Regions from separate parts of the Streptomyces sp. NPDC101194 genome, predicted to be linked through region 3. Evidence: riboswitches for the same ligand, from Rfam matches in the RefSeq annotation. Region 3 holds a riboswitch; each other region holds the start of a gene.
What was found. A riboswitch is a leader RNA that binds a small molecule or an ion and turns the genes downstream of it on or off. The one in region 3 is predicted to bind cobalamin.

Region 1 (7,826 bases), on a different contig from region 3:
TCGATGGAGGCGTAGGCGGTCGGCGCGGTGTCGGAGGGCTTGTACTTGAAGCCCCCCGCCGGGTTGTACTGGTTGGCTATCAGGAAGTCGATCGGCGTCTTGCCGCTGCCGGTGAGGAAGTCGCCGGTCTGGGGGTTGAAACCACAGGCGTTGAGGCCCGCGACGCCCCAGCCGTTGGAACTGGTGTTGACCCCGTAGAGGGAGTTGAACGCGCCGCTGGGGGAGACGAGGGTGCTCTTGAGGAAGTTCTTCGCCTGGACGACGTCGGCGTCGGTGTTCGAGACGCCGGAGACGCAGAGCGCGGCCATGGCGGCGCCGGTCATGTCGACGTCGCTCGTGGAATTCAGAACGGTGGGGTTGCCCTCGCCCTTCTGGTAGGTCCAGCCTCCGTCGACGTGCTGGTTGGCGCGGATGCGGGTGACCATGGAGTCGGTCAGCGCCTGCGGAACGCGGTTCGTGCCGCCCTGGGTCTTGGCGCCGCCCAGCGCGAGGGCGGCGAAGACGGTGCCGTTGAAGTTTCCGGACGGGCCGAAGTAGCCCGCCTCGGCCGTCTGCCAGTAGGAGTAGACGTGCGCGATGAGGTTGCGCGAGGCGGAGACGCGGGCCGGGTCGATACCGGCGGCGTAGGCGTTGAGGGTGCCGCGCTCGTAGTCGGTGGCCACCGGGGAGGCCTGCGGCCAGCCCGCCGTCGAGAGCAGGTTGCGGTAGACGGCGCGCGCGTTCTTCGTGGTGTCGCCGCCGGGGTAGACGTCCACCACGGCGGTTCCGGCGGCCGCGAAGGTGGTGAACGCCCACTCGTTGGACAGTCCGCTGCCCGCGTACGAACCGTCCGCGGCCTGAAGGGACTTGAGATAGGTCACACCATTGGTCTTGGACGTGGCGATCTGCGCGGGCGACGAGGTCGCGAAGGCCGGCAGCGCGGTGAGGGCGAGGGCTCCGAGCGCGGCGGGCACCGCGAGCGTGAGGCGGCGGGAGGTGCGGGGACGGGACATGGCCTGCTCCTGGAATGAGGGACGCCGACCTGACCGAGGCTCGTGCGGGCGGGCGGCCCGGAGCACAGTGGCGGCCGTCCGAACGCGTGGTACGGCTTGGGATTTGCATCACCAGATGGGCATTCGGGCTCGGTGACGGCCCCCTGCCGTCCCACACCGCTGCGCGTCAGCCCCGGATTCGCACCAGGTTCCCCCATGTGGCAGCCCAGGACGCTACCCGAGTGTTCAAGGGTCCGCCAGCTGTCGAGAGCGGTCTCGATCGAGCGGGACCTGAGCCTGTCATCTGAGACACAGACCACCTTGACGGTGTCTTTCTCCGCGTGGTCCACTCCGACTGATAAGCACTCAGCTCCAGGGGAAGCCGGTCGGAATCCGGCGCTGACCCGCAACCGTAGGCCCGGCACCGTCCCGGGCGAGTCGGAATGCCTGGGGCCAGGTTTTTGCAGCGAGAAACGCCGTCGCGGACTACGGCGTGGTTCGAAACGGCTTCCCCGCGGCCCTTCCCGCTGCGGGAGCTCTTTTGCCACGCGCTGGTCCGCCCGGCCGACACGAGGGGCCGTGGTGGGGACCGCACAGCAATCAAAGCAACGCATGGGGCACAAGGGACTGTTGTCGCTCACATCTGCGGCGCTGCTGACCTTCGCCGCGGGCGTGACCTTCGCGGGCGGGACGGCGCCCGCATCGGCCGATCCGATCGAGCAGTGCACAGCCACCAGCGGCGCCCTCGTCGCCGTGGACTTCGGCCCCTTCGGCGGCAAGGTGGAGAAGGGCTGCGACACCACCCCCACCACTGGCTACGAACTGCTGCAGACAGCCGGGTTCACCATGGAGGGCACCGTCCACGACGGCCCCGCCTTCATCTGCCGCATCGGCAAGGGCACCGGTACGCAGTACCCCACGCCCGACAAGGAGAGCTGCGTCCTCACGCCGCAGGCGACGGCCTACTGGTCGTACTGGACCGCCTCGCCCGGGCAGCGGAAGTGGTCCTACAGCCAGCAGGGGGCCATGGCCCGGCACCCGAAGCCCGGCGACGTGGAGGCCTGGGTCTACGGCGGCACCGACATCGCCGGCACGAAGGGCAAGCCGTCCTTCACTCCGGACGACGTTCGCGGTTTCACCACCCCCGACCCCACCGTTCCGACGTCTCCGCCCAAGGTTCCGGCCGGTCGGGTCGACGTGCCCGCGACCACCCGCTGGGTCACCGGCACGCTGACGGACGGCGAGCGCGTCGTCGACGAGGGCTCCACCACCCCGAACCACTTCCTCACCACAGAAGCGGTGTTCGCCCTCGCGGCGGCCGACCGCAAGAGCCCGGTGGCGAAGAAGATCGCCGACTTCCTCGCCACGCCCGTGCAGACCGACGCGTACGCCTACCCGGCCGGCAAGGACGGGATCCCCGACGCCACCGCCGCGGCCCGCCTCGCCCTCGTCGCCGAGGCCACCGGCAAGGATCCCCGCGCGTTCGGCGGGCACGACCTGCTCGGCGACCTCGTGAAGTATGCCTGCCCCCGCGACATCGGCGACGGCGAGACGATCAAGGGCTGCTTCACCAAGGGCGACTTCCGTACTACCGGCCAGGCCGACGCCCAGGCCATGGCCGTCATCGCCCTCGTCAACGCCGGTATGACGCCCCCGGCAGGTTCCGTGGCCCGGCTGACCGTCCTCCAGTGCGAGGACGGCGGGTTCACCAGTGTCCTCATCCGGCCCGGCAGCCCGGGATGTGAGAGCGAGGCGGGCGCCACCGGCCTGATCGCCCTGGCCCTTGAACGGGCCGGAGGCCACGAGGCGGTGCTCCAGAAGGCCCGTGGCTACCTCAAGAGGTCCCAGCTGGCGACCGGCGCCTGGCCCGCCGTCTACTACGAGACGACCGGCAACCCGGCAGCCACCGCCTGGGCCGCCCAGGCGCTGCGCGCCCTCGGTGACGAGGCGTTCGCGGACGCGGGAGTCTCCTGGCTCTCCCAGCGCCAGCTCCCGTCAGGCGGGTTCGGCTTCGCCGAGGACGACACGGATTCCCGCCTGTACCCCACGGCGACGGCCGCGCTCGCGGGCGCCGGCGGCGATCTCGCCGCCCTGACCGCCAAGCCGGTCGAACCGCCGACCCCGACCGACCCCCCGACCACACCGCCGGCCGGTGAGGGGCCCGACGCGAAGAAGGGTGTCGCGTACCTGACGGCCCCGTCCCGGCTGGTCCAGGGGCGGTTCTACGAGAGCCAGCCCGGCACCGGCTTCGCCGACTACGGCCTGACCATCGACGGCGCGTACGCCCTCGCCGCCACCGGCGAGGGCAACGCCGCCCTGCGCCGCATCGTCGACTTCATGGACAAGGGCGGCAAGGACGGGCAGAAGCGCGGGATCCACGAGTGGACCCTCGTCGGCACGAAGTACGCGAACGGCGGCTCCATCGGCAAGGCGGCCGTGCTCGCCGAGGCCGTGGGCCGCGACCCCCGGAACTTCGGCGGCCAGGACTTGATCGCCGCCCTCTCCGAGATCACCTGCCAGGCGAAGACCTCGACCCTGCAGGAATGCGCGGCCAAGGGCAACTACGCCTACGCCACCTCCGTCTTCAAGCAGTCCCTCGGCGTCATGGCCCAGCTCCGCGCCGGCGAGAAGACCGCCGCGGCCGAGCCTGCCGCCTACCTCAAGAGCCTGCAGACCCCCTCGGGCGCCTGGGTCAGCCTCATCGGCGAGCCCAGCGGCCCCGAAGTGGACTCCACCGCCATGGCCGCCATGACCGTGGACCTCCTCCCCGACGCAGACTCCCAGGCGGCGGTCGACAAGGCACTGGCCTGGCTCGCGACCCAGCAGAAGGAGGACGGCGGCTTCAACGTCGCCAAGGGCGGCCAGACCGGCTCCGACCTGCGCGCCTCCGCCCAGGCCGTCGGCGGCACCACCGGCATCTCCTTCGGCGTCCTGACCCGCGACCTGACCGGCACCACCCCTGAGCCGATCCCCAGCACGTCCGGAGGCACCTCGGGCGGCACGTCCGGCGGCAACGGCTCGCCCGTCATCGTGACGCCGGGCGAGAACGGCGGCGGCACCGGCTCTGCGGGCGGCTCTCGCTCCGGGTCGGCCGGTGGTCCGCTCGCCTCCACCGGAGCCCAGGTCGGCGCCCTCGCCGCCGCGGCTCTGGTCCTGACCCTCGGCGGCTGGAGCCTCACCCGCGCCGCGAAGCGCCGCCGCGTGACGCCGGGGAGCGAGGCATGAGCCACAACCGCTTTATGCGGGCGCTGGCGCGAACGGCCGCCGCGATGGGGCTGGCGGCGGCGGCGCTCGCCGCCACCGCGGCCCCGGCCGGGGCCGCGCCGCAGCCGATGGGCCAGTGCACCACCTCCTCGGGGGTCGTGCTCGCGGTGGACTTCAGCCACTGGGGCGGTCCCGTCTACCGCTCCTGTGGTACCACCCCGACCACCGGCTACGAGCTCCTCAACCAGGGCGGCTGGGCCACTACGGGTACGGGCCACGACGGCCCCGCCTTCATCTGCCGGATCGGCTACAGCGGCCACCAGGGCGGCAAGCAGTTCCCGACGCCGCAGCAGGACGACTGCGTCCTGACCCCGCCCGCCTCCGCCTACTGGTCGTACTGGCACGCCGACCCCGGGCAGAACACCTGGCAGTACAGCCAGCTCGGCGCCATGCTCTACAAGCCCAAGCCCGGCAGCGTCGACCTGTGGATCTTCGGTGGAACGAACATCGAGGGCACCGAGGGCAGGCCCACCGTCACCCCCGACCAGCTGCGCGCCAAGAACACCAAGCCCACCGGCGGACCCACACCCCAGGACACCCGCACCGCCAAGCCGCTCCCTCCGAACGTCAACACCGGGCCCAAGCCCGAGAACCCGCCCCCGGCCGCTCCGGCGACGACACCGCCGCCGAGCGCCACGGCCCCGGAGAGCCCCTCTCCCTCGGCGAGCCCCTCCGAGAGCATCACCCCGACCCCGTCGGCCAGTGCCCCCGCGGCAGCGGCGCCGGCCCCCAGCCCCCAGGTCGTCGAGGCGGCCCCCGCCGCGGACGCGAAGCACGACGTGGGCTCGTACCTGCCCGCCGTCGCCACCGGAGCGCTGGTGCTGCTGATCGGCGCCGCCGCCGTGTTCGCCGCCAAGCGCCGCCGCCGTACGGAGTAGCCGCGTGGCACCTGCCCTCCCCGCGGCACCGGTGAAGCCGCCCGCGTCCGGCCCGGCGCCGGACGCGGGCGGCCGCCGTCTGCCCCGCACCCTGCATCCGGTCGCCTGGTGGATCTGGGCTCTGGCCCTGGCCACCGCCGTCAGCCGCACCAACAACCCGCTGCTGCTCTTCCTCGTCCTTGCGGTCCTCGGCTACGTCATCACCATGCGCCGCACCGAGGCCCCCTGGGCCCGCGGCTTCAAGTACTACCTGTACCTGGCCCTCACCGTGGTCACCATCCGCGTTCTGTTCCGCGCGGTCTTCGCCACCGGCATCACCCCCCGCGACCACTTCCTGTTCTCCCTCCCTCACATCCCCACGCCCGACTGGTACGCCGGTATCCAACTCGGCGGCCCCGTCTCCCTGGAGGCGCTGCTCTCCGCAGCGACGGACGGGCTGCGCCTGGCCTGCATGCTCTGCTGCATCGGCGCCGCCAACACCCTCGCCAACCCCAAACGGGCCCTGCGCGTCCTGCCCGGAGCCCTCTACGAACTGGGCGTCGCCGTCACCGTCTCCCTCAGCGTCGCACCCCAACTCGTACAGAGCGTGCAACGCGTACACCGGGCCAAACGGCTGCGGGCCGGCCGCTCCACGGGCCTGCGCGCCCTGCGCGGCATCATCGTCCCCGTCCTCGAAGACGCCCTGGAACGCTCCCTGCGCCTGGCCGCGGCCATGGACTCGCGCGGCTACGGCCGGGCCGGTACCGCCACCCGCCGCTCCCGCCGGGCCACCGGCGCCCTCATGCTGCTCGGCATGTGCGGCCTGTGCACCGGGGCCTACGGACTCCTCGACGCCACCGCCCCCAAGCTGCTCGGCCTCCCCGCCATGGGCGCGGGCGCGCTGCTGTGCTTCGCCGGGCTCCGCCTCGGCGGCCGCCGCATCACCCGGACCACCTACCGGCCCGACCCCTGGCACTTCGCCGAATGGGCCGTTGCCGGCTGCGGGGTCCTCTCCGCCGTCCTCCTCTTCGCCAACGTCGGCTTCAACGCCGCCGAGCTCAACCCCTCCATCTATCCGCTCAGCTGGCCGACCCTGCCCCTGGTTCCGGCCGCGGCCATCCTCCTGGCAGGGACCGCCGGGTTCCTGGCACCACCGCCGGCTCCGGCTGCCCGGCCCACCGTCCCCGCCCAGCGCACCGAGGAACCCAAGTGATCACCTTCGACCAGGTCACCGTCCAGTACGAGGACACGGCCGAGCCGGTCCTGCGCGATATGGACCTCACCGTGGACGAAGGCGAGCTCTGTCTGGTCGTCGGCCACACCGGCGTCGGCAAGTCCACCCTCCTCGGCGCCGTCAACGGACTCGTCCCGCACTTCACCGGCGGCACCCTCTACGGCCGGGTCACCGTCGACGGCCGCGACACCGCCGACCACCCGCCCCGCGAACTCGCCGACGTGGTGGGCGTGGTGGGACAGGACCCGCTCGACGGCTTCGTCACCGACACCGTCGAGGAGGAACTCGCCTACGCCATGGAGCAACTGGCTGTCCCGCCCGCCACGATGCGCAAGCGCGTCGAGGAGACCCTCGACCTCCTCGGCCTCGCCGACCTGCGCCACCGCTCCCTGCACGAACTCTCCGGCGGCCAACAGCAACGCGTGGCCATCGGCTCCGTCCTCACCGCCCACCCCCGCATCCTCGTCCTGGACGAGCCCACCTCCGCCCTCGACCCCACCGCCGCCGAAGAGGTCCTGGCCGCGGTCACCCGCCTCGTCCACGACCTCGGCGTCACCGTCCTCCTCGCCGAACACCGCCTGGAGCGCGTCGTCCAGTACGCCGACCGGGTCATCCACCTCCCCGGGGACGGCCGCGTGGTGTCCGGCCCGCCTGCGGAGATCTTCCGTACGTCTTCGATCGCACCGCCCATCGTGGAGTTGGGCCGCGCCGCCGGCTGGGCCCCGCTCCCGCTCTCCATCCGCGACGCCCGCCGCACCGCCGTGCCCCTGCGTACCCGGCTGGCCGACCGCACTCCCCCGCCCGTACGACCCGCTCCGGAGACCGACCTCCCGCAGCTGCTCACCGCCCGCGGCGTCACGGTGACCTACCACGGCGTGCCGGCCGTACGGGAGGTCGACCTCGACCTGCGGGGTGGGGAGATCACCGCGCTCATGGGCCGTAACGGCTCCGGCAAGTCCTCGCTCCTCTGGGCGCTCCAGGGCTCCGGACCGCGCAAGGCCGGCACAGTGGCCGTCACGCCCGCCGACGGCGGCACGAATCCCAAGGACCCGAAGAAGCTCTCGGCCGCCGAGGCCCGGCGGCTGGTCGGCCTGGTCCCTCAGACCCCCACCGACCTCCTCTACCTCGAATCGGTCAAGCAGGAACTCGACCAGGCCGACACCGAGTCGGGGGCCACCGGCGACAGGGCGCGCGCCATCCTCGACCGGCTCGCCCCAGGCATCCCCGACACCACCCACCCCCGCGACCTCTCCGAAGGCCAGAAGCTCGCCCTGGTCCTGGCCATCCAGCTCGCGGCCGCCCCACGCGTCCTGCTCCTTGACGAACCCACCCGCGGCCTGGACTACCGCGCCAAGAGCGAACTCGTCCGCATCGTCGACCACCTCGCCGCGGAAGGCCGCGCCGTCGTGATCTCCACCCACGACGTGGAGTTCGTCGCCCGCGCCGCCGACCGGGTCGTCGTCATGGCCGAGGGCGACATCGTCGCCGACGGTCCCACCA
Region 2 (7,826 bases), on a different contig from region 3:
ACCCGGCCGCTCAGCACCATCAGGAAGAACATCGGTTCCAGCCCCGCCGTGCCCGCGCCCAGTGGACGCAGCGCGGCGCCGACCGCCGCCAGCACCCCCAGCATCGCCACCGCCTTCGCGTCGAGGCCAGAGTCCGCGATCACCGCGACGACCACGCCGACCAGCAGCGGCAGCAGCGCGGCGAACAGCCACGGCGCGTCCCGGGAGTGCGCCAGACCGGAGTCCGCGCCGGCCAGCAGCGGCCAGCCGAACGCGACCACGCCGATCGCGCTGATCAGGACGAGCGCGGCGATCGCGCGCGGCCCCAGACGGATCGGCCGTACCGGGCGCCGGTTTGTGGTGCGGCCCTTCTCGCCGGCCTTCGTGCTCATGCCCCGGCTCCCAGTGCGCGACGCACCTGTGTCACGGTCAGCCACTCCTGCGGGGCGAGGATCTTCGCGGTCTGCGGGGCGAACGCCGGGGAGGAGACCACCACCTGCCGGGTCTCCCCGTCCGCGACGATCTCCCCGTCGGCGAGTATCACCACGCGGTGCGCCAGCTCGGCGGCGAGCTCCACGTCGTGCGTGGCCAGGACGATCGCGTGGCCCTCGGCCGCGAGCGCGCGCAGCACCGTGACCAGCCGGGCCTTCGCCGCGTAGTCCAGGCCCCGGGTCGGCTCGTCCAGGAGCAGCAGTGGAGGTCTCGCGGTGAGCACGACGGCCAGGGCGAGCGCGAGCCGCTGGCCCTCGGACAGATCACGGGGGTGGGTGTCGTCCGGCACACCGGGCAGCAGCTCGGAGACCAGGGCCCGGCAACTGCCCGCCGCGGCGCCCGCGTCGGCGTCGGCCGCGGCGCACTCGGCGGCGACCGTGTCCGCGTACAGCAGATCGCGCGGCTCCTGCGGTACGAGCCCGACCCGGCGCACCATCTCGCGCGGCTGCGTGCGGTGCGGGGTCCGGCCGCCGACGAGGACGGTGCCGGTGGTGGGCTCGACCATCCCCACGAGCGCGGCCAGCAGGGTGGATTTGCCCGCACCGTTGCGGCCCATCAGGGCGACCGTCTCGCCGGCGGCGACGGTGAGCGTCACCCCGCGCAGCGCCTCGACGCGTCCACGCCGTACGCCGAGCCGCTCGACGCGGGCCGGGATGTCGCCCACGGGACCGGGAGCGGCGGTGGTGGTCCGGGCGCCGCGGCCCAGCAGCCGGGCGAGGGCACCGTGCCGCGCCGGTGCGGGGACGGCGGGCAGCGGGGCCACCGCGGTCCCGGCCGGTCCGGACGGCGCGGCGGGCGGCCGTGCCGACGCCAGCCGTTCGCGCAGACCGGCCGCGCGGCGCCGGGCGTCGCGGACCGAGAGCGGCAGCGGTTCCCAGCCCGCCAGCCGGCCCAGCGCGACGACCGGCGGGTGGACCGGGGAGACGGCCATGATCTCCGCGGGCGCGCCCATGACCGGTGCCGCGCCCGGTGACGGCAGCAGGACGACCTGGTCCGCGTACTGCACCACCCGCTCCAGCCGGTGCTCCGCCATCAGGACCGTCGTACCGAGGTCGTGCACCAGCCGCTGGAGCACGGCGAGGACCTCCTCGGCCGCCGCCGGGTCCAGCGCGGACGTCGGCTCGTCGAGGACCAGGACCTTCGGGTGCGGGGTGAGCACCGAGCCGATCGCGACCCGCTGCTGCTGGCCGCCGGAGAGCGTGGCGATCGGCCGGTCGCGCAGCCCGGCCAGACCCAGCAGGTCGAGGGTCTCCTCGACCCGCCGCCGCATCACGTCGGGGGCCAGACCCAGCGACTCCATCCCGTACGCCAGCTCGTCCTCGACCGTGTCGGTGACGAAGTGGGAGAGCGGGTCCTGACCCACCGTGCCGACCAGATCGGCGAGTTCGCGTGGTTTGTGGGTACGGGTGTCGCGCCCGTCGACCGTGACCCGGCCGCTCAGCGTGCCGCCGGTGAAGTGCGGCACCAGGCCGGAAACGGCGCCCAGCAGCGTCGACTTGCCGACCCCGGACGGGCCGACGAGCAGCACCAACTCGCCCTCCGGGACGGTCAGATCGACCCCGGACAGGGTGGGGCGCTCGGTGCCCTCGTAGCGCACCGAGACATGCTCGAACCGGATCACTGGCTCTCCTTGGAATGCGGGGCGCCCACCGGGGGCGGCACGGGCGCCACCACGGCGGGCAACAGCCCGATCAGCACCGCCGCCGCGGGCCACAGCGGAAGCACCGGCGCGGCCAGCGGTACGACGCCCGGCCGCAGCGCCTCCGCGTCGACACCGCCCGCCCAGACCATCGCCACGGCCACGGCGACCCCCGAACCCGCCACCAGCCAGGCCCGCACACCCCACCGGTCGGGCCGGTAGCGGGTGCGGACCGAGCGGGCCCCGCCGAGCCGCAGCCCGGCCATCGCGGCGACCAGCCCGGCGATCAGCAGCGGCAGTCCGTACACCGCGCCCTGCGCGGCCAGCAGCCCGTACGTGCCCGCGCACACTCCGAGCAGTCCGCCGAGCGTGAGGACGTTCGTGGTGTGCCGGACGGCGGGCGGGACCTGGGCCGTGCGCCCGTATCCGCGCGCGTCCATCGAGGCCGCCACCGCCACCGACCGCTCCAACGCACCCTCCAGGACCGGCAGTCCGATCTGGAGCACCGCCTTGACGCCACCGGTCGGACGGCCCCGCAGCCGCCGTGCGGTGCGCAGCCGCGCCACGTCGGCGACCATGTTCGGCGCGAACGTCATGGCGACGACGACGGCGACCCCCGCCTCGTACAGCGCACCCGGCAGCGACTTCAGCAGCCGGGCCGGGTTGGCGAGCGAGTTCGCCGCACCGAGGCAGATCAGCAGGGTCGCCAGCTTCGCCCCGTCGTACAGCGCGAAGACCAGTTGCTCGGCGGTGACCCGGCCGCCGATCCTGACGCCCTTCGCCCAGTCGGGCAGCGGCACCTCGGGGAGCGTGAACACCGGATGCGTCCCGGGGATCGGCGAACCGAGGAAGACCGAGAAGACCAGCCGCACACCGACGACGAACAACCCGATCTTGATGAACGCCCCGTACGAACGGGCCCACGGCGCGTCCGTGCGGCGCGCCGCGACCACATAGCCCGCGACCCCCACCAGCAGCCCGAGCAGCAGTGGATTGGTGGTCCGGGACGCGGCGGTGGCGAGACCGAGCGCCCACAGCCACCAGGCCCCGGCGGGCAGGGCGTTGCTCCGGGTCGCCCCGGGGGCGCGCAGCGGCCGGTGCGGCCGGACGGTGCCGGTGGCGCCGGTCACCGGGCCGCTGGTCGGGGCGGTCATCCGCGGCGGCGGCGGGCCTGCACGACTGCGGCGATGCCGAGGAGGAGAACGGCGCCGACGCCGACGAGCACCCCGGCGGACGGCCCGCCGCCGGAGCCGCCCGACCCGGCGGAGGCGGCGGCGGGGGCGGAGGCGCCCGGGGACGCCGCCGCGGAAGGTGTCGCGTGGCCGTCGCCCGAGACCTGTTCGCCGCAGCCCGAGCCCGGATAGCCGGAGATGGCGCAGAGCAGCGCGTCGCTGCTGTAACGCAGCGGTCCGGCCACCGAGGCGAGCGCCTCGGCGGTGCTCGCGTCCGGGGCGACCCGCGCGCACGCGGTACGCGGGGCGGGCGGCGTCTCGTCGGCCGGGGCGTCCGCCGCCGTACCCGGGTCGATGACCAGCGCGACCCGCTTGGTGCCGTCCTGGGCCGGGGTGTCCGCGCAGATCTTCGCGAAATCGGGGGAGCGGCGCGGCTTCGCCGAGTCCTGGGAGTCCTCGCTGACCGAGAACCGGAAGCCCTGCACCGTGCCGTCGTCCGGCCGGACCAGGGAGGGGCCCTGGGTGGCGTACGTCCAGCCGGTGCCGGAGCTCTCCCAGAACGACCAGTACCGGTAGCCGGCCGCCTGGGCCGTCCCCGCGCCGAGCACGGTCAGGACGGCAGCCAGGGCCACCAGCAGCGCGGTGGCCCTTCCCGCCCGCCTCACAGCTGCCGGTTCTTGCGCCGACCGCTGATCAGGAAGGCCGCGGCCGCGGCGACGACGAGGCCGATGCCGATGAACCACCACACGCCACCGATCACGTCGTCGCCGCTGTGCACCTGGTCCTTCTCCGTGGCCTCGTACCCGGTGTCGGCGGACGGGTCGGGCGTCGTGACGGCCGCGGGCGTGGGACCGGTCGCGTTCAGCCGGTCGACGAGGTCGACGCCGTTGAAGTCGCGCGCGTCGGAGCCGGTCGCGTGCGCGGCCAGGACCAGCTGCGCGTAGGCGGCGGGACCGTTCTGCTCGGCCCAGGGGCCGGAGTTCTTCTTCAGCCAGGCCACGGCCTTGGCGGCCTTGTCCTGGTGGCCCGCGGCGGACAGGGCGACGACCGCGTCCGCGGTGTTGCCGAAGTCGGGCTGCGGGGTGGTGTCGGTGGCGCCGGGCATCGGGGCCAGGTCGAGGTGGCCGCTCGTGGCGAGGGCGTTCGCGAGGTAGTGGGCGCCGTTCTGGGCGGCCTGCTCGGGCGTGGGATCGGACCCCGGGTGGCAGCTGGTCCCCTTGACCGCGGCGTTGTTCCCGACGGCCAGCGCCTTGCCCATCGTGCCGAGCACGGCGGCCGCGGTGGCGTCCGCGTTGGCGGCGAGCTTGCCGGCCTTGTCGGGCTGGTAGGCGAAGGCGCCGCCGTCCTTGCCGCCGCACGGGATCGCGAGCGCGAGCAGCGGGGAGTAGGGGGTCTTGCCGCCCGGTGTGGTGATGTCCGCGAGCCGCTGGCCCTGCCGGGCGAGGGCGCCGATCACCAGCGAGGTGGAGTTGGCGTCGCTGGGCGCGCCGGCGGTGTAGCCCCAGCCGCCGTCCTCGTTCTGTACGGACTTCAGCCAGCGGACCGAGTTGTTCACGGTGTCCCGGTGCCCGCCCACCTCGACGAACGCCTGGACGGCGGCCGCGGTGGCATTGGTGTCCAGCACCGTCTTCTCGGTGCAGGGCCGGGAGACGTCGGGCCGGTACGCGGCGTAGGCGCCGTTGCCGCACTGCTGGGCGATCAGCCAGTCCACCGACTCCGTGGCGGGCGTGACGCCCTCCAGCCGCTGGGCGAGGAAGGCCAGCGACTGCCGCCAGACACCGTCGTAGGTCGGGTCCTTCGTGCCGTACAGCCCGGACGGCAGGGCGACGGACGGTGAAGGGGAGGGGGACGGCGCCGCCACCGCGACCGGGGCAGCGGCCGCACAGAGCACGGTGGCGATGGCGGCGAGCGTTGCCGCGCTGCGGCGTACGGTCATGGCGGGCGGGGCCTCTCCTGCGGGGAACCGGGCACAGGCACGCTCAGGCACCAGGCTCCGGCTCCGTATACCTCGACGGTGCCGACCACCGGGGTTCCGGAGGTCGCGAGCCGGTCACGACCGGGGACAGGGCATTCCGACTCACCGTCTGCGACGACGGTTCACGGCTGCGTGGTCAGCGCCGGATTCGCACCGGCTTCCCCCTGAACGGGCATGATGACGACCCGCACACTCTACCGGGCGGGGTCGGACGGGTTCCGGGGCCGTCCGGGGCCCGTCCCCCACGGGACGGCCGGCGGCCCGGTGCGGCCCCCGGCGGGCGACGGTTCACCGCGCCTGCCGGAAGCCCGGCCCGTGCCGGAGCCCGAGCGCCCGGGAGAGGCCGGACGAGCCCCCCGCCCGACGGCCCGCCGCGCCCTTCACACCGCGATGTACGTCACCGGCTCGCTCCCCGCCACCGCCTCCGCGCGCCCCAGCCTGACCAGACGCCGCAGGTGAGCCTCGGCCTCCGAGACGGCGATGTTCCGCGAACCGTGCGAGATCTGCTCCCACGGCCGGTTCCACTCCATCCGCTCGGCCAGCTCCCACGGCGTGAGCGGTGCGGCCAGCAGCTTGAGCAGTCCGGTCAGCCGCTCCTCGTGATGGTCCAGGAGTTCCCGTACGCGCCCCGCGGCGTCCGTGAACGCGTACTGGTGGGCGGGCAGCACCTCCGCCACGCCGAGCCGGCCGATGTGCTCCAGCGAGCCGAGGTAGTCACCGATGGGGTCTCCCCCGGCGGCGGGGGCGGCGCCCTGCGCGGCGTCCGGGTCCTCGTACAGCCCGATGTGCGGGCTGATCCCCGGCAGCAGATGATCCCCCGAGAACAGGCGCCCCCGGCCCGGCAGATTCCCCGGATGCTCCTCCTCCAGATGCAGACAGACATGACCGGGCGTGTGCCCCGGAGTCCAGATCGCCCGCAGTCGGCGGCCCGCCAGGTCGAGGAGCTCACCCGGAACGATCTCCCGGTCCGGGAGCGCGGACCGCAGCCCCGGCAGCGTGCGCATCCGACCGCCCTCGACCGCGGCCCGCAGCGGCGCGAGATGCTCCTCGGGCGCACCGACCGCGGTGAGCTTCGTCAGGAGGTACGACAGCCAGGTGCCGGGCCGGGCCTCACGGGTGCGTCGCACGATCGCGGCGTCCGCCGCGTGCATGGCGATCCAGGCCCCGGACGCCTCGCGCACCTGACCGGAGAGGCCGTGGTGGTCGGGATGGTGATGGGTGATGACCACCCCGTGGATGTCGCCGATGCCCGTACCGATGGCGTCGAGCCCGGCGGTGAGGGTGTCCCACGCCTCCGGATCGTCCCAGCCCGTGTCGATCAGGACCGGCCCGCGACCGGTGTCGAGGACATGGACGAGGGTGTGGCCGAGCGGATTGTCCGGGATGGGGACCTTGATGCTGTGCACGCCCCCGCCATGGTCGGTCACCTGCGTCATGGGCTCCCCATCTCTCTTCGAGGCCTGGTCGGCGCACCGGACGTACGGGTGTGCGGCGCACCGCGCCCACTGTAACGAGAACTTGTTTCAGTAGTAGCCCCGGTCGACCATCTGTCGGTACGTCCATCTGCCCTGCGCAGCCGGGGAGTTCGGAGTGCCCGGGATCGCGGGACGGCCGCCGACGGCCCGCGGGGCGGCCGCGCCGGTGGGATGCCGGGCGCGGGCCGCCCCACGTTCTTGCCCGTGGCCCGTGGCCCGTGTGCGTCCTGCGCCGCGCGGGCCACGGTCCATGCGTCGGCGCGGGGCGGTCCGTACGGCCGGAGCCCCGCGCCGGGCGGTGGATCCGGGTCACCGGCCGGTGACCCGGATCACTCGTCGATCAAGCGGCGTCCGTGGCCGGCCGGTGCCACACGAGTCGCGGGGTGCGCGCGCCGTCGCCGGTTCCCTCGGTCGGGGGGAGCAGGGTTAATCGGTCCCCCTCCACCCGCCATCGGCGCTCCTGAGTGGTGCCGACCCATGGGCGCAGGGATGCCACGTGCAGATGGTGGACGACCCGGTCGCCCGTCACCTCGTAGGTGCCCGCGTACCCCAGGTACGGAGAAGTCCTGAACAGGGTCGCGGTGTCGACCGGTCCGGCCGCCCCCTCCGGGGCGGACTCGGGGTCCGGGTTCAGCATGCTCACCGACATGTGGCCGTCGGCGGTGTAGGTGATCAGCCCTGTCGGACTCTGCCCGAGGGGGTGTTCGAGCGTGTCGCCGGAGGCGTCCATGATGGCGACGGTGCTCAGCAACCAGGCGCCCACGAGGGGGTGTTCGGAGGTTCCTGGCCCGGGGGTGGATGGGCGATTCGGTTCGGTGCGGGATGGGGTGTGCACGTGATTCCCTTCTGAGCTGGTGGAATTCGGAACGTCTGGAGCGGGTGCGTGGGGGACGTGGTCGTTCTCGTCCCTACCCGTGCGGCACGCCGTGGAAGCGAGGGGCCTGTCGCGAAAGCCCGGGTGGCGCGACGACGGCCGTCCGGCCGCGCGCGTCGTCGAAGCCGTGGACTCCTGGAACTGGAACTGGTATCAGTTCTGACACAGAGTCAGGTAACGTGCCGGGTCGCGGGAGGCAGCAGCCATGACCGAGCTTGTC
Region 3 (7,826 bases):
TAGTGCTGGACGAACGCCTGCCGTTCCTTGCTCCACCCCTTGGCCATGACCTGCTCGTAGACGGCGTCCCGTTCGGCCTGCCAGCGTCCGGCTGCGGACGGCCACCCCGATGCCTCGGCGAGTCGCAGAGCGCGGTCGAACGCCACCCACGACATGACCCGGCCGTAGGTGAAGTCCTGGCGACCGCCGCGGGTCTCCCAGATACCCTCCTCCGCCTGGTCCCAGTGGTCGGCCAGCCAATCCAGGTCCGTCCGCAGCGAGGTCCATCCCCCGTGCGCGACGTGGAAGCCGTGCCGGTGCGCGAAGTAGATGCTGTCCAGCGCCTCGCCGTAGATGTCCAGTTGGAGCTGGGTGGCGGCGCCGTTGCCGATCCGTACCGGCGCGGAGCCCGCATAGCCTTCCCAGTGATCGAGGATCTGCTCGTTCAGATCGGAGGAGCCGTCGACCTTGTACATGATGTTGAGCGGGCCCGTGGTCCCGTCGCCTCCGGCCCGCTCCTTGACCCGATCGCCCAGCCAGATGATGAACGCCCTGGCCTCCTCCGTGAAACCCAGTCCCAGCAGGGCATACACGGAGAACGAGGCGTCCCGGATCCAGGTGAAACGGTAGTCCCAGTTGCGCTCACCGCCCAGTTGCTCCGGGAGAGCCGCCGTGGGAGCGGCCACCACAGCGCCACTGGGGGCGAAGGTCATGAGCTTCAGCGTGATCGCGGAACGCTCCACCACCTCCCGCCAGCGCCCGGTGTAGCGCGACTGTGCCAGCCAGGAACGCCAGAACGCCACCTTCTCCTCGAAGAGCCGCTGGTGTTCGTCGCGCCGGACCTCCCTGGGCGGTCCTTCGGCACCCATCTCCAGAATCAGCCCGCGCTGCTGACCGGCCTCCAGGGTCAGCGAGACCTTCAGGTCGCCGTCGTGGTCCGTGAGAAGGTCCGCGACCTGTTCGTCCTCCGGCTCTCGGATGGGGTGCATGGTGAGTTCCGTGCCATCCTCCGCGGCAAAGACCGCTCCGTGCGGGGTGATGTGCAACTGGTGTTTGCTGCGCCCGTAGTCGAAGCGCGGGGCGACTTCGACATCGAACGTCATGGTGCCGCGCACACAGCGGATCAGGCGGACCAGGCGGTGACGGTTCGTGGCCGTCGTACTGGTCACAGGCATGAAGTCGATCACCTCACCGGCGCCCGCCTCGGTCATGAACCGGGTCACCAGGATCGCTGTGTCAGGCAGGTACAACTGCTTGGTCGAATGCGTCCGATGGGTCGGCCTGACCGTGCAGTGGCCTCCCTTCTCCTTGTCCAGAAGCGCCCCGAAAACACTCGGCGAGTCGAACCGAGGGGAGCAGAACCAGTCGATCACCCCCTCGGTGGTCACCAGCGCCGCGGTCTGCAGATCGCCGATCAGCCCGTGGTTCTCGATCAGTGGGTACTCGTCCATCGGGGCGCCCCTTCCGGTGTGCGATTCACCCGAATGCACCCCCTCGATCAGCGTATGCCGGAGCTCCTGCTCCGGCTCGTCGGGCGAGGGAGGCCCCAGCCCTGTGCGCCGGCACGGGGGCGGCCGGCCCGGCGACGGCGACCGAGAAGAAGTCCGGCGTGTCGATGACGTGGGGCACGGGCCGCAGCACAAGCTCGAAGGCCGTGGACCGCAGGCCGGCGCCGCGCGCCAGCAAGTCGGCTGCCGTCGGTGACAACCGTGACCCCGCAGCAACGAGCGGACGGCCCATGCTTCACAGCCGACACCCACGACTCCTCGGCTGTCATCAGGAGACGAGGATGGAGATGCCGTCTCCGAGCAGCTTCAGCCCGAGGACGAAGAACAGGACGGCCATCACGGCGACATTGTGCTGAGCTGCCCACTCCTTCCAGCTGCCGAGCGTGATCTTGGCTCGCTCTCCCCCGAGAAGGAAGACTCCCAACGGGGCCAGCAGGCCCAGGGTGGCGATCAGGACGAAGATTGCCAGCGATGCGATCTGCTGCCCGACCGGCAGTCCGGCTGAGCCGATCACGGCCCCTGCGGCGATGGTCAGCGGGGCGTTCTTGGCGTTGAGGGCGGCCAAGGCCAGTCCGAGGGCGAAGACCTTGACCGGAGAGAGGCGGTCGATCGCACTCATCCACTTCGGCAGCTGAGCGTGCGAGGGATCCTTCGGGCGCCGGTGCCACTGCCGGGCGCCGAGGACAACGAGGAGCACTCCCAGAGCGAGCTTGAGGGCTCCCACCCAGGTGGCCGGGTGATTGTGGGCAGAAGCGCCTGCTGGGGAGGCGATCGCCAGCATCACCGCGCCCAGTGCCGAGAGTCCCAGGATCCATCCGATGGTGAAGAGGATTCCGTTGAGACGTCCCCGAGGTGTGGCGAGTATGAGGATGATGGCGATGATGGGGAGCGGGCTGACCGCGACGGCGGCCGCAAAGCCCAGCACGTCACCGAGAACGTGGCCCATGGTTGCCTCCGGGTGGCGGTCCGATGGAGCAGGGGCGCGGCGGAAGCGGGTGACCCGGCCGCCTGGGCGGCGCAACGGGTTGGTGTGCGATGGGCTGCGACACTGTCTTCCCGGACGCGCGGACGTGGCTGCCCTGCGACGGTGATGACGACGTACTCGGCGCGTCTCACCGAATTCCATCTTCCTGCGCCTGGCCGGATCTGTCCTCGGGAGCTCCTCGGGACACGAGGACCCCGGCGTCGGCCCTGCGGTACCAGGCAGCCGACCCCGCAAAAGTCAGACGCTTCTCGAGACAACACCCCCGGTGACCGAACCTCCCTGCGGCCGAGATGCGAAGCAACTCGGCCGCAGGGAGGATTGCAGAGGTGGGGGCGATGGCGCCTCATGTCCGGGTGCTTGGCGACCCTTACACCGATCCGTGGCGGGAGAGCCTCGCGATGAATGCGACAGGTGCAACGCAGCCGGCTCACCCTGAGCACCCGGGCAGGACGGATGGGGTCTGCAACGAGTTCACCGTTTTCACCAAGATCAAGCCGGGCGAGGTCGATGCGTTGCGGGAGGATCTCGCCGCGATGGCCGACGCTGCGGATGACGAGAAGGTCCATGCGGCGGTGCGCCAGATCGGCACGACCAGTCCTTCACCTCTGGATCTTTGACACCGGGGAACCCTTCGCTGTGTGAGAAGACCTTGTCGAAGCGGGCCCCGACCACCGTCTTGGCGAAGTCGTCGATGCAGGTGCCCCAGGAGCCGTCGAAGACGCTGGCGAACGTGAACCTAGGCCGATCGGACCGAGGACGACGGGCTGTCGCTCAGCGCGGTGCGCCACGGCCTGGACGAAGCAGTGCTCTCGCACGTCTGGGTCCAGCGCCCGCACCTGCGCAGTGAACTCCTGGGCTGGCCTCGCAGATCACCGCACCGAAAGGCATCGCCGCCAAGTACCGTGCGCAGGTGGCCACCGCTCTGACGCACCTGGCCACGGGGCCGGGAGGCCATGCAGTCCTGCGGATCGTCGACCAGTGGATCGCCGCGGAGAGCGATGCGCAGCGCCGTCTGGCTGCGGGCGTGCTGGAAGGTACTGCCACCCATCCGGGCATCGGTGTGGCCGTGCGCAAGTACCTCTATGACGCCGTCGGCCAGAGGAACCTGAGCGAAGCACTCGCCCGGACGGTGGCCGAGGTCTGTGCGGGCCGCCGCGGTCACGAGTACCCGCGCGTCGCGCTGACCCGTCTGCGGATTCTGGCGGGCCGTGCCGACCAGCGCGGTGCGCCGGCCGTCGCCCAGGCCGTGCGCGACCCGGCCGCCGAGCCCAGGCTCCGGCCCTTGGTCCTGAGCGAGATCGTCGGGTGGGCCGAGAGTAGGCGAGCGTGACGTGAAGGAAAGCGCGGGAGCGCGACGGGTGTCGGCCGTCAGCGGATGACGTGCCGGTTTCGGCCCGCCCCCTACTGCCCGGGGCGCGGTGCGGGACTGCCCCGTCGCCGACCGGCGATGCCCCGCGCCTGCCCCAGCAGTCGGGGTGCGGTGGCCAACAGGGCCTGAACCTGGCTGTCGGGATCGGTCCGTCGCGCGGACGTCCCTTCGGCCTCCAGTGCTCGCACCAGCGCTTCCAGGAAGCCCGACAGGGCCACCAGTTCATCGCGGACGACGCGGAGCCGGGATCCCATTCCGCCCACTTGGCGTCGCTTGGCGGCCGGTTCACCGTATTCCTTGGACGTCAACGCCACCATGGGCTGCCCGTCGACCACGATGTGCCGGGGTTTGTGTTTCGCCACAGGTGACCTTCCGTCGCTCGGCCCGCCGTGGCGGGTCCGTTCCCGTCTCTCTCGGCCGGTCGCGGGCCGGCGGCCTCGGGGCCGCCGGCCCGCAGCAGGATTGATCAGGAGTTGGCTGTCGTCAGCTCCGTACGGACTTCACGGGCGGCGGCGGCGAGGTTCCCCAGGGAGGCGCGGGTCTCGGTCCAGCCGCGGGTCTTCAGACCGCAGTCGGGGTTGACCCACAACCGCTCGGCGGGGATGGCCTTCAGGCCGATGCGCAGCAGGTTCGCCGCTTCCTCGGTGCTGGGGACGCGCGGGGAGTGGATGTCCCAGACACCGGGGCCGGCCTCCCGAGGGTAGCCGTGGGCGGCAAGTTCGCGGGCGACCTGCATGTGGGAGCGGGTGGCTTCCAGGCTGATGACATCGGCGTCGAGGTCGTCGATGGCCTGGACGATGTCGCCGAACTCGGCATAGCACATGTGGGTGTGGATCTGGGTGTCCGGCCGGGCACCGCTGGTGGTGAGCCGGAAGGACTCGGTGGCCCAGTCCAGGTAGGCGGCGTGGTCGGCGGCGCGCAGCGGGAGGGTCTCGCGCAGGGCGGGTTCGTCGACCTGGATAACGGAGGTCCCGGCGGCCTCCAGGTCGTTCACCTCGTCGCGGAGGGCGAGGGCGACCTGGCGGGCGGTCTCGCCGAGCGGCTGGTCGTCGCGTACGAAGGACCAGGCGAGCATGGTGACCGGACCGGTCAGCATGCCCTTGACCGGCTTCGAGGTCAGGGACTGGGCGTGCGAGGTCCAGCGAACGGTCATCGGCTCGGGGCGGGAGATGTCCCCGGCCAGCACCGGCGGCCGCACGTAGCGGGTGCCGTAGGACTGCACCCAGCCGTGCTGGGTCGCGAGGTATCCCGTCAACTGCTCGGCGAAGTACTGCACCATGTCGTTGCGTTCGGGCTCGCCGTGGACGAGGACGTCGATGCCGGTCTTCTCCTGGAAGGAGATCACCTCACCGATCTCCGCCTTGATGCGCTCCTCGTAGCCGGCGGCGTCGATCCGCCCGGCGCGGAGGTCCGCCCGGGCGACGCGCAGTTCGTCGGTCTGCGGGAAGGAGCCGATGGTGGTCGTCGGCAGGAGCGGCAGGCCAAGGTGCGCCCGCTGGGCGACGGCACGTTCGGCGTACGGCTGGGCGCGGCGCCCATCGGCATCGGTCACGGCGGCGGTGCGGGCCTGGACGGCGGGGTCGTGGGTGAGGGCGGAGCCGGCGCGGGAGGCCAGGTCGGCACGGTTGGCCGCGAGTTCGGGCGCGATGGCGTCCGTGCCCTGGGCGAGCCCGCGGGCCAGGGTGGCGATCTCCTGGGTCTTCTGGCGGGCGAAGGCGAGCCAGCGGCGGACCTGCGGGTCGATGTCCCGTTCGGCGGAGGCGTCGAGCGGCACGTGCAGGAGGGAGCTGGACGCGGCGACGTCCACCCGGTCGGCGAGGCCGAGGAGGGTGCCGAGGGTGGTCAGGGACTTCTGGTAGTCGTTGATCCAGATGTTGCGGCCGTTGACCACGCCCGCGACGAGGCGCTTGCCGGGCAGGCCGCCCACAGAGGCCAGGTCGTCGAGGTTGGCCGCGCCGCTGTCGGTGAAGTCGAGCCCGATGCCTTCCACGGGAGAGGCCGCGAGGACCTGGAGGGCCTCGCCCAGCCGGCCGAAGTACGAGGCGACGAGCAGCTTGGGCCGATCGGTCAGGGCGCCGAGCTCGCGGTAGACGCGGGCGGCGGCGTTCAGGTCGGCCGGGGTGCGGTCCTGGACCAGCGCCGGTTCGTCGAGCTGTACCCACTCCGCTCCGGCGGCCCGCAGGTCGGCGAGGACCTCCGCGTATACGGGGAGCAGCCGGTCCAGCAGGGTCAGCGGCTCGAAGTCGGCGGCGACGCCGGGAGCCGGCTTGGCCAGCAGGAGGTAGGTGATCGGGCCGACGAGGACCGGGCGGGCCGTGTGGCCCAGGGCCATGGCCTCCTCCAGCTCGGCCACCTGCTTGGACGAATCCGCGGTGAAGACGGTGTCCGGGCCGAGTTCGGGGACCAGGTAGTGGTAGTTGGTGTCGAACCACTTGGTCATCTCCAGCGGGGCGACATCCTGAGTGCCGCGCGCCATGGCGAAGTAGCCGTCCAGGGCGTCCACGTCGACGGCCGCACGGTGGCGTGCGGGGACGGCGCCGACCATGACGCTGGTGTCCAGCACGTGGTCGTAGTACGAGAAGTCGCCGGTCGGTACCTCGGTGATGCCTGCCTCGGCCAGCTGCCGCCAGTTCGAGCGGCGCAGTTCGGCGGCGGTGTCCCGGAGGGCGTCAGCGGTGACGCGACCCTTCCAGTAGCCCTCGACGGCCTTCTTCAGTTCGCGGTTCTGACCCTGGCGGGGGTAGCCGTACACGGTGGCTCGTACGACCGCGGCTGCGGGCTTCGCTGTCACGGAACTCTCCTTCGCGAGATGTGTCCAGGAACATCCCGGCGACGGGAGCGGACGCGAAGGGAACGACAGAACGCACGGACCACGCCGCGGAATCAAGGCCGCACGTGCCGCTCGCTGTGTACGCCGACCCGCCCACGAGGTCACCGGGATATCCGCGCACGGCATCGGCCGCACACGGGCAACGGGCAGGTCTTCGGACTCGCGGACACGCCTGCCGGTCTCCCGGCGGGCACCTACTGGCCGTCGCTTCCCAGGACCGTTGTCCGGTCCCAGTGCGTATGACGGCGGTCGTTCCCGCTCACCGCTGCGGGGCAGTCCCGGATTCCCACCGGGTTCCCTCTTACGACGCATCCCGCCTGGCGGACGGGGCGAACCAGCTGCACCGGCCACCCTAGGTCGTTCCACCGAGGCGCGAGTACAGCGGTCCACATGTCGGACGTCGGAAATGAGACGCGACGGGGCGAGGGCCGCGGTGCGTGCTTCGGCCCGGGGCCGGGCCTGTCGGGCAGCTCCGGCCGACGGTCCGGGCTCAGGATGCTCTGAGCGGCACCTCCCGCTGGCCGGGGCCGTCGTACGAAGCCAGGGGCCTGATGAGGGAGTTGTGGGCGAGCTGTTCGGTGATGTGGGCGGTCCATCCGGTGATGCGGCTCATCACGAAGATGGGGGTGAACGCGGGGACGTCGAACCCCATGAGGTGGTAGGCGAGGCCGGCCGGGTAGTCCAGGTTGGGGTGGATGCCCTTGCGGCTGATCATGGCGTGCCGCAGGGCGGCGTGGAGGGTGGCCAGGCGGGTGGTCTCCGGGTCGCCCGAGCGGGCGATGAGGTCCACCAGGGCCTTCTGCATGATGGGGACGCGGGAGTCGCCGTGCTTGTAGACGCGGTGCCCGAAGCCCATGATCTTGCGCTTGGCTGCGAGGGCTCCGTCCAGCCAGCTCTCCGCCTCCTCGGGGTCGCCAATCTCTTCCAGCATGTGCATCACGGCCTCGTTTGCGCCTCCGTGGAGGGGGCCCTTGAGGGCGCCGATCGCGGCCGTGACCGCGCTGTGCAGGTCGGAGAGGGTAGAGGTGACGACACGGGCGGTGAAGGTGGAGGCGTTGAAGCTGTGCTCGGCGTAGAGGATCAGGGAGATCTCGAAGCAACGGACCACCGCCGGGTCGGGGACCTCGCCGAAGCACATGTGGAAGAAGTTCTCGG

Region 1: it holds a riboswitch for cobalamin, as region 3 does, so the genes downstream of both, ACIRP2_RS34295 (prenyltransferase/squalene oxidase repeat-containing protein) here and metE (5-methyltetrahydropteroyltriglutamate--homocysteine S-methyltransferase) in region 3, are expected to answer to the same signal.
Region 2: it holds a riboswitch for cobalamin, as region 3 does, so the genes downstream of both, ACIRP2_RS03555 (prenyltransferase/squalene oxidase repeat-containing protein) here and metE (5-methyltetrahydropteroyltriglutamate--homocysteine S-methyltransferase) in region 3, are expected to answer to the same signal.

Annotation. Positions count from the first base shown of each region.
Region 1 is NZ_JBIWOS010000013.1:581-8,406, forward strand. Features, by position in the region: gene ACIRP2_RS34290 (hypothetical protein) at 1-992, opposite strand, end outside; cobalamin riboswitch at 1,089-1,228, opposite strand; cobalamin riboswitch at 1,301-1,441, shown strand; gene ACIRP2_RS34295 (prenyltransferase/squalene oxidase repeat-containing protein) at 1,584-4,196, shown strand; gene ACIRP2_RS34300 (hypothetical protein) at 4,193-5,113, shown strand; gene ACIRP2_RS34305 (energy-coupling factor transporter transmembrane component T) at 5,118-6,305, shown strand; gene ACIRP2_RS34310 (ABC transporter ATP-binding protein) at 6,302-7,826, shown strand, end outside.
Region 2 is NZ_JBIWOS010000001.1:803,033-810,858, forward strand. Features, by position in the region: gene ACIRP2_RS03535 (ECF transporter S component) at 1-371, opposite strand, end outside; gene ACIRP2_RS03540 (ATP-binding cassette domain-containing protein) at 368-2,092, opposite strand; gene ACIRP2_RS03545 (energy-coupling factor transporter transmembrane protein EcfT) at 2,089-3,264, opposite strand; gene ACIRP2_RS03550 (SCO2322 family protein) at 3,261-3,947, opposite strand; gene ACIRP2_RS03555 (prenyltransferase/squalene oxidase repeat-containing protein) at 3,944-5,218, opposite strand; cobalamin riboswitch at 5,326-5,461, opposite strand; gene ACIRP2_RS03560 (MBL fold metallo-hydrolase) at 5,638-6,693, opposite strand; gene ACIRP2_RS03565 (lipocalin-like domain-containing protein) at 7,073-7,495, opposite strand; gene ACIRP2_RS03570 (aldehyde dehydrogenase) at 7,812-7,826, shown strand, end outside.
Region 3 is NZ_JBIWOS010000008.1:19,236-27,061, reverse strand. Features, by position in the region: gene ACIRP2_RS26830 (glycoside hydrolase family 15 protein) at 1-1,430, opposite strand, end outside; gene ACIRP2_RS26825 (GAP family protein) at 1,756-2,433, opposite strand; gene ACIRP2_RS26820 (hypothetical protein) at 2,808-3,089, shown strand; gene ACIRP2_RS26815 (hypothetical protein) at 3,383-3,802, shown strand; gene ACIRP2_RS26810 (hypothetical protein) at 3,874-4,203, opposite strand; gene metE (5-methyltetrahydropteroyltriglutamate--homocysteine S-methyltransferase) at 4,308-6,632, opposite strand; cobalamin riboswitch at 6,799-7,025, opposite strand; gene ACIRP2_RS26800 (bifunctional 2-methylcitrate synthase/citrate synthase) at 7,162-7,826, opposite strand, start outside.